DNA from 4 places in the Pseudodesulfovibrio profundus genome. Region 2 is predicted to be linked to each of the others. Evidence: predicted binding sites of a transcription regulator. Region 2 holds the regulator's gene; each other region holds the start of a gene.

Region 1 (3,135 bases), 540 kb from region 2:
TGCTATCCTCGATATCATCACCGACGAACTGGCCGCTGGCAACAAGCTGACCCTCACCGGTTTCGGCACCTTCAGCGTGTCTGAGCGCAAGGCCCGCACCGGCCGCAACCCCCGCACTGGCGACGAGATCAAAATCCCGGCCACCAAGGTTGCCCAGTTCAAGCCCGGCAAGGTTCTGAAAGAAGCCGTCAAGTAGCTCTGCTATTTAAGGTGTTAATAAAGCCCCCTGCTGCTATGCAGCAGGGGGCTTTATTATATCCTGTCAAAAGTGGCGGTGTTTACGAATTGTGTACGGATGCCTTGGCTGGTGCAAATCGAGGATGTGTCGCGATGAGTATACCGCCGAGGATCAGAACAAAACCCACTGCGTGGGCCCAGGTGATGGGTTCATTCAAAATCAGATACGCTTCGATACCGCAAAAGGCCGGTAGAGAGTAATAGACGAATGATGCACGGGTTGGACCGATTGTTTTCATGGCTTTTGCCCATAATATGTAGGATATGAGCGATGCGCCGATGCCGATATAGAGAACAGCACCCATGGCTGTCAGAGACAGGGGGAACGAAGAATTGACCATCTGCTCGCCAATGGCTGCGGGGATGAGTGGCAGCACTCCTGCCAGAAAGGTGAACCCGAGGTAGGCTTTTTGCGAAATGGTGTCGGGGCGCCGTTTGAGATGGATGGAATACATGGCCCACAGCAGGGCGGCCAGCAGCATCCATATGTCACCTTGATGAAAGGAAAGATCCAGGAGAACCTGGTAGTTCCCACGAGTTACCAATGTGACGATGCCAAAAACTGCGGCCAGGAGTCCTATCAACTTGTTGACTGTGATAGCCTCTCCCAACATCACTCGGGAGAGTAGCACCACAAACGCCGGAGTTGCTGTGGCGATGAGTGAGAGGTTGAGCGTGTTGGTGGTATGAGCGGCAATGTAGATCAGCGTGTTGAATGTCGTGACGCCGATCAGGGCTGAAATCAGCAGGTGAGGCAGATGCTTTTTCAGTGTTGCTCGTTCATTCCAGAGCGCTTTGCCCGCAAAGGGGAGCAGGATCAGTGTTGCCGTCCCCCAGCGAAGCGCTGCGAGGGTGAAGGGCGATATCTGGTCGCCCAGACCTCTGGCTATGATGAAGTTGCCGGACCAAATGAGTGTAGCAAGCAGGGCGCACGCGTATCCGGTTTTGTGAGTGTTTGACATTCGCCGACTCTAGAAGGGAACCGGTAAAGTGGCAAGAGCTATGATATCATGTAGTTATAATTACTGATAGGTGGGTAGGGTATTTATATGGTTATCCGGATTGCCGGAGCTGTCCGATTTTTCAGACATGCCTTAAAAGCGAGTCTAAACACCCGGTATGCCCATCAAACAGTACTGACATCTTCTATTTGAGTTGGTCTATTACATATTATAATGGTGCCTCGTCTTTTTTTTCAGACAATATAGAGAATACTGGCCTGCTGTCTAAATTAGTGTTTGACGGCTATTTAATTGTTTTTTATTAACTTTTTCTGTTTGTTCGTGTTTGGCACAATTGTTGTTATGAAAGTGCGCACGTTGCTTCGATTAGTCTGTGTCTCATGGATGCGGATTCGACAAATGGAAAAAACACCTCAAGGAGTACAAGTAACATGGCAAAGATGAAAACGATGGACGGTAACACCGCTGCAGCATGGGTTTCCTATGCAATGAGTGAGACCGCAGCCATCTACCCCATCACCCCGTCGTCCACCATGGGCGAAATCGCTGACGAGTGGGCCGCTCAGGGCCGCAAGAATATTTTTGGGCAGACCGTCGAGGTCCGTCAGCTTCAGAGTGAAGCCGGCGCTGCCGGTGCGGTTCACGGCTCTCTGGCCGGTGGCGCACTGACCACTACCTTCACCGCTTCCCAGGGTTTGCTCCTGATGATCCCGAACATGTACAAGATCGCCGGTGAGCTTCTCCCGTGTGTCTTCCATGTTTCCGCCCGCGCCATTGCCGCTCACGCCCTCTCTATTTTTGGCGACCACCAGGATGTCATGGCTTGCCGTCAGACCGGTTTCGCCATGATCGCAGCTGCATCCGTTCAGGAAGTCATGGACCTTTCCCTGGTTGCTCACCTGGCAACTGTTGAAAGCTCCATTCCGTTCCTGTCCTTCTTCGACGGTTTCCGCACCTCTCACGAAATTCAGAAAATCGAAGTCATCGATTACGCTGACATGAAGCCGCTTCTGAACATGGACAAGGTTGCTGAATTCCGTGCACGCTCCATGAACCCGGAACACCCGGACGTTCGTGGTACTGCTCAGAACCCGGATATCTACTTCCAGGGCCGTGAAGCCACCAACGCCGAGTACGACGCCATTCCTGACATCGTTGAGATGTACATGGACAAAGTGTCCGCTCTCACCGGCCGCAGCTACAAGCCTTTCGATTACGTCGGTGCAGAAGATGCAGAAAACGTCGTCATCGCCATGGGCTCCGGCTGTGAAGCCATTGAAGAAGTGGTTAACCACCTCAATGCCAAGGGCGAAAAAGTCGGTCTCATCAAAGTCCGTCTGTACCGTCCTTTCTCTGCCAAGCATTTCCTGTCCGTCCTTCCCGCATCCTGCAAGAAGATCGCAGTGCTCGACCGTACCAAGGAGCCCGGTTCCCTGGGCGATCCGCTGTACCTCGACGTCTGCACCGTCTTCAAGGAGCAGGGGGAAGGCCCCGAAGTGGTGGCTGGCCGTTACGGTCTGGGCTCCAAGGAGTTCACCCCGGCCATGGTCAAGGCTGTCTTCGACAACCTGGCCGAGTCCGCCACTCGCACCCGCTTCACCGTGGGTATCGAGGACGATGTCACCAACGCCTCCCTTGTCACGACCGAGGCCCTGGATACTACCCCGGAAGGCACTGTGCAGTGCAAGTTCTGGGGCCTCGGCTCTGACGGCACCGTCGGAGCTAACAAGCAGGCGATCAAGATCATCGGTGATAACACCGACATGTACGCTCAGGGCTACTTCTCCTACGATTCCAAGAAGTCCGGCGGTATCACCATTTCTCACCTGCGTTTCGGCGAGAAACCCATCCAGTCCACCTATCTGGTCACCGCAGCCGACTACATCGCCTGCCACAACCCCAGCTATGTGAACCTGTATGACGTTCTCGACGGCAT
Region 2 (3,135 bases):
GTCCAAGCGATATGGGCAAAAAGAGGTTGTTCACTCTATCAACCTAGAGTTGAACCCCCAGGAGGTCGTTGGGTTGTTGGGGCCAAATGGCGCAGGCAAGACGACCACCTTTTACATGCTCGTTGGCATTGTCAAACCTAATACAGGTAGGGTGACACTGCGTGATGAGCCTCTCACCAATAAACCTCTTCATGAACGCGCCCGAATGGGGGTCAGCTATCTGCCTCAGGAGAGTTCCATTTTCAAAAAACTGTCCGTACGACAGAATCTTGAAATCATATTGGAACAAACAGCTCTGAGCCGAGCAGACCAGAATGCCCGTGCTCAAGAATTGATGGAGATGTTCCGGATTACGAAATTGGCGGATCAACCAGCCATGTTTTTGTCTGGTGGTGAGCGTCGTCGTTTGGAAATCGCTCGGGCGTTGATAATGAATCCGAAGTTTATTCTTCTCGACGAGCCCTTTGCCGGAATCGACCCGATTGCTGTAATCGATATTCAGGAAATCATTTCAGTCTTGAAAAGCATGGGGATCGGTATCCTGATTTCCGATCATAATGTCAGAGAAACCTTGAATATTTGTGATCGGGCATATCTCGTCTATGAGGGAACGGTAATTCTTGAAGGTACGCCAGAGGAGATTGTTGAAGACAGTCAGGCTCGGCAAATTTATCTTGGTGAAGACTTCAGATTGTAGTTTATCAAGCCTTATTTTGATAAGTCGATTTACACTCCATGTAAACGTTGGTACACTTTTTTCATGGGGCGATTGTTTGTAAAATAGTTCATATTTTTCAATAGTTATATTTGCACGCTTGCCACATGGTTTTCAGTGTGTCATAATGATATTCAAGTTATTTGGTTTTTATTAATGGATTCAATTTAGGCAGTATTTGGAAGCATGCCTTAAGGCTGGTATATGGGACTCGAACTTAGACAACAACTCAAGCTCTCGCAGCAACTGGTCATGACGCCTCAGCTGCAGCAAGCCATCAAGCTGCTGCAACTTTCGCGTTTGGAGCTGCTGGAGACTGTTCAGCAGGAATTGATGGAGAATCCGTTTCTGGATGAAGCAGAAACGGAAACTGAAATTCCTGAGCGAGAAGAGTTGACAGAGTCCCAGGCTGAAGAGGAACTTGTTCGGACTGCTGACTGGGAAAACTATCTTGGTGAATTTTCCAGTACATCCAAGCAAGCGGCATCCAGGGACTCTGAAGTCCCGGAAGAAGGGGTGTCGTTTGAAGCTCGCCTGGCATCCAAGCCCTCGCTGGAAGGTCATCTCCACTGGCAGATGCGTTTGTCCAATTTTACTGAGCGAGAGATTGAAATAGGCGAAGCGGTCATAGGGAATATCGATCATAATGGATACCTCCAGGCATCCAATGATGAGATACGATCCATGGTCCCCGCAACGGATGAGGAAATCGACAACCTTGTTCATCGCATTCAGCGCCTCGATCCGGTTGGTGTGTGCGCACGGACCCCCCAAGAGTGTTTGGAAGTGCAGATGGAGGTTCTTGGGTACGACGATCCCATCCTCCAATCCCTTGTCAGGGATCACCTGGAAGACCTCGAAAAGAATCGATACAAGCCGTTGGCGCGGAAGTTCAAGATATCCATGGAAGAACTCAAGGAATATCTTGATCTCATGCAGACACTTGATCCGATGCCCGGTACCAATTTTTCCAGTACTGAACCGCACTATGTAAGTCCTGATGTTTTCGTTTACAAGTATGGTGATGAGTTTGTCATCATTCTGAATGAAGATGGGATGCCGAGACTGCAAATGAATTCTTTCTACATGGACTCCATGCGCGGAGCTGTCGAGAAAGAGAAAGAGTATTTTCAAGAAAAGATGCGTTCTGCAGCCTGGTTGATGAAAAGTCTGTACCAACGGCAGAGAACTTTGTATAAAGTAGTTGAAAGTATTATTCGTTTTCAAAAAGAGTTTTTTGAAGTGGGCGTCACAAAGTTGAAGCCACTCATACTCAAGGAGGTTGCTGAAGACATCGAAATGCATGAATCCACCGTTAGCCGGATTACCACGAGCAAGTATGTTTCCACTCCGCACGGGATATTTGAGTTGAAGTTCTTTTTCAACAGTGCGTTGGATCTTGACGATGGTTCCCAGGTGGGTTCGGAGAGCGTTAAGGCACTCATTAAACAGATGATTGCCGAAGAAGATACGAAGAAACCGTTGAGCGATGAAAAAATTGGCGAAATACTCAAGGATAAGCTTGAGGTGAACATCGCCAGGCGTACCGTAGCCAAGTATCGCTCAGCAATGGGGATTCCATCTTCGTCCAAGCGCAAGCAGTACTTCTGATTTTGAACTTGTTGGACCTATAAACAGGAGGTAGCACATGAACATAAGCTTCACTTTCAAGGATTTTGAGCCGTCCGATCATTTGAAGGGCTATGCACAAAAGCGATTTGAAAAGGTAGGCAAGTTCGTCTCCGACTCCGATGAGGCCGATCTTCAGGTAAACCTGTCGGTCGACAAGTTTCGCCATAAGGCCGATGTTATCCTGAATGCCGATAATATCCATATATCAGCGTATGAAGACTCCGAAGACATGTATGCGACCATTGATATGGTCGTTGACAAGTTGGAAGCACAACTTCGAAAGATGCGTGAAAAGATGAAGTCTCGCGTCCGTTCCGGGCGAGGCAACAAGGTGCAGACCAATTTCTTCGCTTATGAAGAAAGCAATCGGGAGGCCGGACCTACCATTGTTGGCACCGACACATATGAACCCAAGCCAATGTCCATTGATGAGGCTGCATTGCAACTGAATTCGCTCGACAATGATTTCCTCGTATTCCTGAATGCGGAAACAGAAGGTGTTAATGTCATTTACAGGCGGAAGAACGGCGATTACGGCCTGATTGATCCTGGTAATTAAATTATGAAATTAGGTGATTATCTGGAGAAGGATTTGATCCTTCCCAATCTGACTTCCGACTCAAAGTCGGGGGTTTTGATGGAACTCATATCCCCTGTGGGTAAAGCTCTTTCCGAATTGGACACGGACTACGCAGTCCGTGTCCTTCTTGATCGTGAAAAACTCGGCACTACGGGCATCGGAGACTCCATTGCCATTCCTCATGGTAAACTGGAGAACCTGGAAAAGG
Region 3 (3,135 bases), 910 kb from region 2:
CTATGGAACGCCCTGCCACGCAATGGATTTCAATACCTGAGCGGCAACCAACCCTCCGAGGATGACATCATCAGCGGATGTATCTTCCATGACCGCTGCCCCAACCGGCAGCCTTCCTGCGAGACCAATGCGCCGAGCCTGCACAAGACAGGCGCAACCCAAGTGAGGTGTTTTCATGCTTGAGTGCAAAGCCATATCCTACGGCTACAACGACGACTCCATGATCATCAACGATGTGGATTTCCAACTGAACCCAGGGGAAGTCGTGGGGCTACCGGGACCAAGCGGGCAGGGAAAAACAACCTTTGCCAAAGTACTGGCTGGCTATCTGCAGCCGCAGACCGGCGCTGTCATCTGCGACGGAGCGCCACTGCCCACCGATAGCTACTGTCCGGTCCAATTGCTGTTCCAGCACCCGGAAAACGCCCTGAATCCCCGATGGAAACTCGGTGATTCCATTGCTGAAGGGTATACGCCGTCACCATCCATACTCGGCAAGCTCAACATCGACCCCAAGTGGCTGCATCGCTACCCGCACGAGCTTTCCGGTGGCGAGTTGCAACGTCTGGCATTGGCGCGGGTCATGACGGAGAAGACGCGCTACCTTATTGCAGATGAAATGACCGCCATGCTCGACCCGAACACCCAGGCCATGGTCTGGAACGCCGTCCTTGGCTGGGCTAGAAAACACGACGTGGGGATTCTTGCCATCAGCCACGATTATCCGCTGCTGCACAGAGTGACCGACAGGATTGATCGCACGTTTGCCAAAGAAGTACTGACTTCCGCCATCCGGCAGGAGTTGCGACCTGCGGCCTAGAACCGCTCGGACGTCTGATCACGAGTCAGTCAACGAGGTAGATCACTGCATTTTCTAGTCTTTTGGTAGGAATTACACTTTGTATTGGCAAAAGATGACAATAATGTATGTACATTCATTACAGAGTGACATTTCTGTATGAGAAACGTCACTTCTGCATAAGGAACTTTGAAATAAAGTGCTTTTGCATCAGGCAGTTATAGAGAAACAGCCTGTATGGAATGGAGCTTGCTTTGATCAACGCATGATTTCTCACGCCCACAGATATCTCTGTTTGCGCATCAGCGATAACCCCATCAACCATGGCAGCAGACACCGCTGCCGATTGACATGAATATTGCCTGGATAAACATAACCGAACCCGCATTTCTCGATCCGCTTCTGCTGACACTCAAAGTGGCGGGACTGGCGACATTCATGTCATTGATACTCGGTGTGGCCGCAGCCTATGCCCTCGCACGCTGGCGATTCTTCGGGCGGGACTTTGTAGATGCCGTGTGTACGCTGCCCATGGTCATGCCCCCGACGGTGCTGGGGTACTACCTGCTGGTCTTCATCGGCAGACGAGGCGTTGTCGGGCAATGGCTGCAAGAGACTTTCGGCATCACGCTCATGTTCACCTGGCAGGGAGCGGTCATCGCCGCAACCGTGGTCGCCTTTCCCCTTGTTTTCAAATCAGCACGAGCCGCTCTGGAAAGTGTCAGCAGGCAGTATGAAGATGCTGCCCGGACATTGGGACAAAACGAGCTGGCGGTTTTTCTGCGTGTGTCACTGCCCATTGCATTTCGCGGCATTCTCTCTGGAGGCATGCTTGCATTTGCCCGGGCCATGGGCGAATTCGGCGCGACTCTCATGGTCGCCGGCAATCTCCCGGGCCGTACCCAGACTCTTTCCCTGGCCGTGTATTCCGCGGTGCAGGCCGGAAATGACGCATTGGCTAATTCATTGGTCCTGATCATCAGCATTGTTTGCGTCATCATACTGATGACCACCAGCAAACTCTTGAAACCACGCTGTTAATCCCAACAAGGAGACACTTATGCTTTCTCGAATTCTCTACATACTCATCGCCTTGACCATGGTAACCGCGGTCCCGGCCACCTCCCATGCCCGGGAGCTGATCGTTTCCGCCGCTGCCAGCCTCACCGATGCCTTCAGCGACATCGAACCCGCCTTCGAAGCACAGCATCCCGGCGTCAATGTCATCATGAACTTCGCCTCATCCGGCGCGCTGTATCGTCAGATTCAACAGGGAGCGCCGGTGGACGTCTACGCTTCCGCCAATCCGAAATGGATGAAGAAAGCGGTTAGCAAAGGATTTGCAGACGAATCCGCAGTGGTGGTTTTCGCTCGCAACTCACTCGTACTGGCAACACCGAAGGACAACCCTGCCAATGTGACCAGCGTGGATGACCTGAAAGGAAACGGCGTGCAGAGCATTGGCATCGGTACACCGGAAACCGTCCCTGCCGGGCAATACGCCAAGGAAGCCCTGGACACCATGGAACTCTACGACGCGCTGACAACAAAGATGATCTACGCCGAGTCCGTCCGTCAGGTGCTGGATTACCTGTCTCGCGGTGAAGTGGACTGCGGATTCGTGTATCGGACCGACGCGGTCAAAGCCGACGACACGGTCTCCATTATTACGGAAATCCCGCTCAAGGCCCCTGTGAGCTACCCCATTGCATCGCTCAAGAACGCAGAGGAAAGCAAACTGGCTGAAGACTTTGTCGCATTTGTACAAAGTGAAGCCGGGATCAAGCTGCTGGAAGGCCGGGGTTTCAAGAAGCCGTAACCATCCGATCAGACATGACATTTGAACTCGACATAAAAAAAGCGCTGCGCTGCGGGGGAGAAGAGTTCCTCCTCAGCGCCCGCTTCACCACCGAAGACCGCGCCATTGTGCTCTTCGGCCCTTCCGGTTCGGGCAAGACCCTGACCCTGCAAGCCATTGCCGGTATGCTCACGCCCGATGAAGGATATATCCGCATCAACGGCACCACCCTTTATGATGCAGATAACGGCATCAATATCCCGACCCGCAAGCGCCGCGTGGGCTATGTCTTTCAGAACTATGCCCTGTTTCCTCACCTGACTGTCAGAGAGAACATTGGATTCGGGCTCAAACCGCTTCTGGGCAATATTTCCGATGAAAACAGGGAGCGTGTTCAGGAGCTTGTAGCAACCTTTGGTCTGGAACGAGTCGCCGAGCAAAAACCGTCTGCCCTTTCGGGCGGGCAGCAACAGCGTGCAGCGCTGGCCCGGGCGCTGGCTCCTTCTCCCGACATACTGCTTCTGGATGAACCATTCAG
Region 4 (3,135 bases), 1.5 Mb from region 2:
TTTGAATAATTTTGCCAGATGCTTTTCAGCATTGCGCATGGATGTAGACCACATTGGGCCGCGGGGTTCGAGCGTCAAACTGTTGGTCGCTTCGCGGCAGCCAATGAACTCACCCATGAATCGATCAACACTGCCCGGGGCAGAGGCGAGCACACCTTCTTTCAGGGCTGTCTCGATATCCATGGCCTTGGTACCGTTGATCACGGCACCGCCACCGTAAATATTGTAAATGGGGAAGGCGGCCTTTCGCAGGTCGTCTTCCAATTCACGCTTGGCAGTCATGTACTGGACGGTGGTCAGAATCTCTTCTCCGTCCATGTTCTTGGTCATCTGATGAAAGCTGCGCATGGTCATATTCTTGTTGAAACCGTGGTGGCCGCCTGCATGGGACTGGTTGTTGATCCATGCGTAATCCTGCCCGACCATGACCAGATGGTTGACTCCGGCCCAGCGCAGGAAGCGGGATAGCGTGACCGAGACATTGCCACCCGCGTCGAGGACCAGATCGTGATCCTTCATGACGTAAGTGCCCATGCCGCCTATGGTCCACAGGGGGATGGTCGGCCCAGTGTACCGCTTGATCGCTTCCGGGTTGACCTTGGTGGAATATATGAGCGGAATATCCGCCACAAAGTCAGGGTCCAGCCGGTGGAAGATGTCGAGCATGGACTTGTCATAGTCGATAGCCATGCAGAAGTGGGGCTTCAGCCCGATGTTCTGGAGGGCGGGGACGGTTTGCAGGCCGCATGTATAAAGGACATGATTTTTGTGCTCAAGCAGCTTGGGAGCGTGATGCTCCAGGCTTGGTCCGGCACCGAGGATGACGGCACCCACGCCGCCCGCCTTGTTTTCAAGGCCCTTGAGCGAACCGTCCGACAGAGCTCGTTTGAAGTTCTGAACTTCATTGCCGACCATGACGTCCTGCCGGTAGCGCAGGGTGGAGAGTTCCAGCGAAAAGTTTTCGAGTTTGTCGCGAACTGTCTTGGTCCACCATGCGTACTCCTTGCCAAGCTGCTGGCTGGGAATATCGCCCTTGAGGTGAATCTGGCCGTAGATGAACTGGAGATCAAGATTTCGGATGACTTCATAGATGAAGTCCTGATCCGGGATCATGAGGTGAAATTTCTTGGACTCGAAAAAGGGGCGGTAATCGGTCTGGCCGAGGCAGGCGAGGAGCATTTCCGCACGGGGTTCCAAAAGCATGACTTTGTGCGTGTCGGGTGTGTTGGTCAGAACGTGGTTCACGCCGTAACCCAGGTTCGCGCCGACGATGAACGTGGCCGAGGTGTCGGGCTTGTCGTTCTTGGTCCAGTTGGCATACAGCCCGTTGGGCACCAGCGATTCAAGCATGCCCTTGCCGCTTTCCATGCGCCAGTCGTGAATCCCCATCTCATTGATGAAGATATTGTTGAGGAGTGCTTCTTCCTTGAACTCTTGATTGGTCAGCCACTGGTAAACGGGATTGCCGGTTCGCTGGAGATATTCAATGTTGTCTTGTAAAAACGGGTACGCTGTCATGCCATTTCCTCACACTACTGTTTGCAGATTGCTCTGTTGATCGATCGCTGAGACAATTGCACGTAATGTGCCAGTTGCGTGAAGGCGCTTTTTGACCTACTGTGCTGGGACCAATAATTAATACTTTGCCCATGATTTCAGGGGAGTACCATGAATATAGACCTTTTGGCGCTCATCGGCGAGACCCCGCTGGTGGAAATCCGCCATCTTAATCCCAATCCGCACGTCAAGATTTTGGCGAAAATCGAGGCGCAGAATCCCGGCGGATCCATCAAGGACCGGGTAGCCGCAGCCATGATCGAAGCTGCCGAGGCTTCGGGCGAGTTGACAAAAGACAAGATCATTATTGAAGCCACCTCGGGCAATACCGGGGTTGGGCTGGCCATGGTTGCGGCTATCAAGGGATACCGCATCAAGCTGCTCATGCCGGAGACCGCGAGCGAAGAGCGCAAGATGATCATGGCCGCTTATGGTGCCGAACTGGAGCTGACACCGGGCCATCTTTCCACGGACGGGGCCATCGAGCAGGCGTACCGCTATGCCCGTGAAGAGCCGGAAACTTACGTGCTGATGGATCAGTTCAACAATCCGGCATCCATTGATGCGCATTACAACGGCACTGGCCGCGAGATTTGGGAGCAGACCAACGGCGAAGTGACCCATTGTGTCATGACGCTCGGTACGTCCGGCACGGCCATGGGCATTGCCAAGCGGTTGCATGAGGAAGGTGGCGTGCATGTGGCGGCGGTGGAGCCGTACGCAGGGCACAAGATTCAGGGCCTCAAAAACATGTTGGAGTCCTATCCCCCCGGAATTTACGACAAGAACAACCTTGATGAAATCCTGCACGTTGAGGATGACGTTGCCTTTGATATGTGTCGTCGTCTTGCCCGTGAAGAAGGGATTTTCGTGGGCATGAGTTCCGGTGCTGCCATGGCCGGAGCCATCCAGATGGCGGAGCGGGTGGAGTCCGGCCTGATCGTCACCATTTTCCCCGATTCAGGGGAGCGGTATCTTTCCACCCACCTGTACAAACAGCAGAGCGGGAGTGGCGTCTCTGTTTTCGATATGGCGTCGGGCAAACAGAAACATCTCGATACCAATGCAGGACTTGGGCTCTACACCATGGGGCCGTCACTGGATAATCCGGACGGGCTCGATGCGTGGCGACGTGTTGTTCTGCAGGATGTCATGGCGCGTCATCTGGCATCACGCGGCGTGAATACCTCGCTTGCCGTGGGGCTTACCGATATGGATGACCGGACGCTTACCGCGGCCCGTGAGGCCGGGATTTCCCGTGAATCCTTTGCGGCCGATCGCCGCGAGGCCATTTTGCGTCGGGCTGAAGATATGGGCGTGGATAGCAGCGTGTCTTTTCCGCTGTCCTCTGCCTCTGACGAGATGTCTCTTGAGCTGTGCCGCAAGCTTCTCGGTAAGGGGTTGGCGTACGAAAAGCTGCGGTCCGTATATTTTGACGTCTTCCGTGACAAGCGCTACGGCGAGATCGGAACCGTGGATATGGATAAGGTGTCCGGTGGACGAACCGTCGATCTCGGAAGCTATGTAAAGGACAACCCCCTTGATTTTACCTTGTTGAAACGGGCTACGCTTCTTGAT

Evidence for each region. The regulator sigma-54, encoded in region 2, starts transcription at its own class of promoters, with help from an activator protein. The targets are predictions, from matches to a motif close to CTGGCACGGNNNNTGCTT.
Region 1: the regulator sigma-54 is predicted to act here: its motif matches at 1,525-1,542, upstream of nifJ (pyruvate:ferredoxin (flavodoxin) oxidoreductase).
Region 3: the regulator sigma-54 is predicted to act here: its motif matches at 1,037-1,054, upstream of modB (molybdate ABC transporter permease subunit).
Region 4: the regulator sigma-54 is predicted to act here: its motif matches at 1,575-1,592, upstream of DPRO_RS14405 (motility associated factor glycosyltransferase family protein).

Annotation. Positions count from the first base shown of each region.
Region 1 covers NZ_LT907975.1:3,971,646-3,974,780, forward strand. The annotation lists gene DPRO_RS18610 (HU family DNA-binding protein) at 1-196, shown strand, start outside; gene DPRO_RS18615 (DMT family transporter) at 279-1,199, opposite strand; gene nifJ (pyruvate:ferredoxin (flavodoxin) oxidoreductase) at 1,631-3,135, shown strand, end outside.
Region 2 covers NZ_LT907975.1:345,114-348,248, forward strand. The annotation lists gene lptB (LPS export ABC transporter ATP-binding protein) at 1-697, shown strand, start outside; gene rpoN (RNA polymerase factor sigma-54) at 920-2,326, shown strand; gene hpf (ribosome hibernation-promoting factor, HPF/YfiA family) at 2,364-2,906, shown strand; gene DPRO_RS01680 (PTS sugar transporter subunit IIA) at 2,910-3,135, shown strand, end outside.
Region 3 covers NZ_LT907975.1:3,606,271-3,609,405, reverse strand. The annotation lists gene DPRO_RS16865 (oligopeptide/dipeptide ABC transporter ATP-binding protein) at 1-183, shown strand, start outside; gene DPRO_RS16860 (ABC transporter ATP-binding protein) at 176-820, shown strand; gene modB (molybdate ABC transporter permease subunit) at 1,151-1,840, shown strand; gene modA (molybdate ABC transporter substrate-binding protein) at 1,860-2,618, shown strand; gene DPRO_RS16845 (ATP-binding cassette domain-containing protein) at 2,633-3,135, shown strand, end outside.
Region 4 covers NZ_LT907975.1:3,050,750-3,053,884, forward strand. The annotation lists gene DPRO_RS14405 (motility associated factor glycosyltransferase family protein) at 1-1,518, opposite strand, end outside; gene DPRO_RS14410 (cysteine synthase) at 1,669-3,135, shown strand, end outside.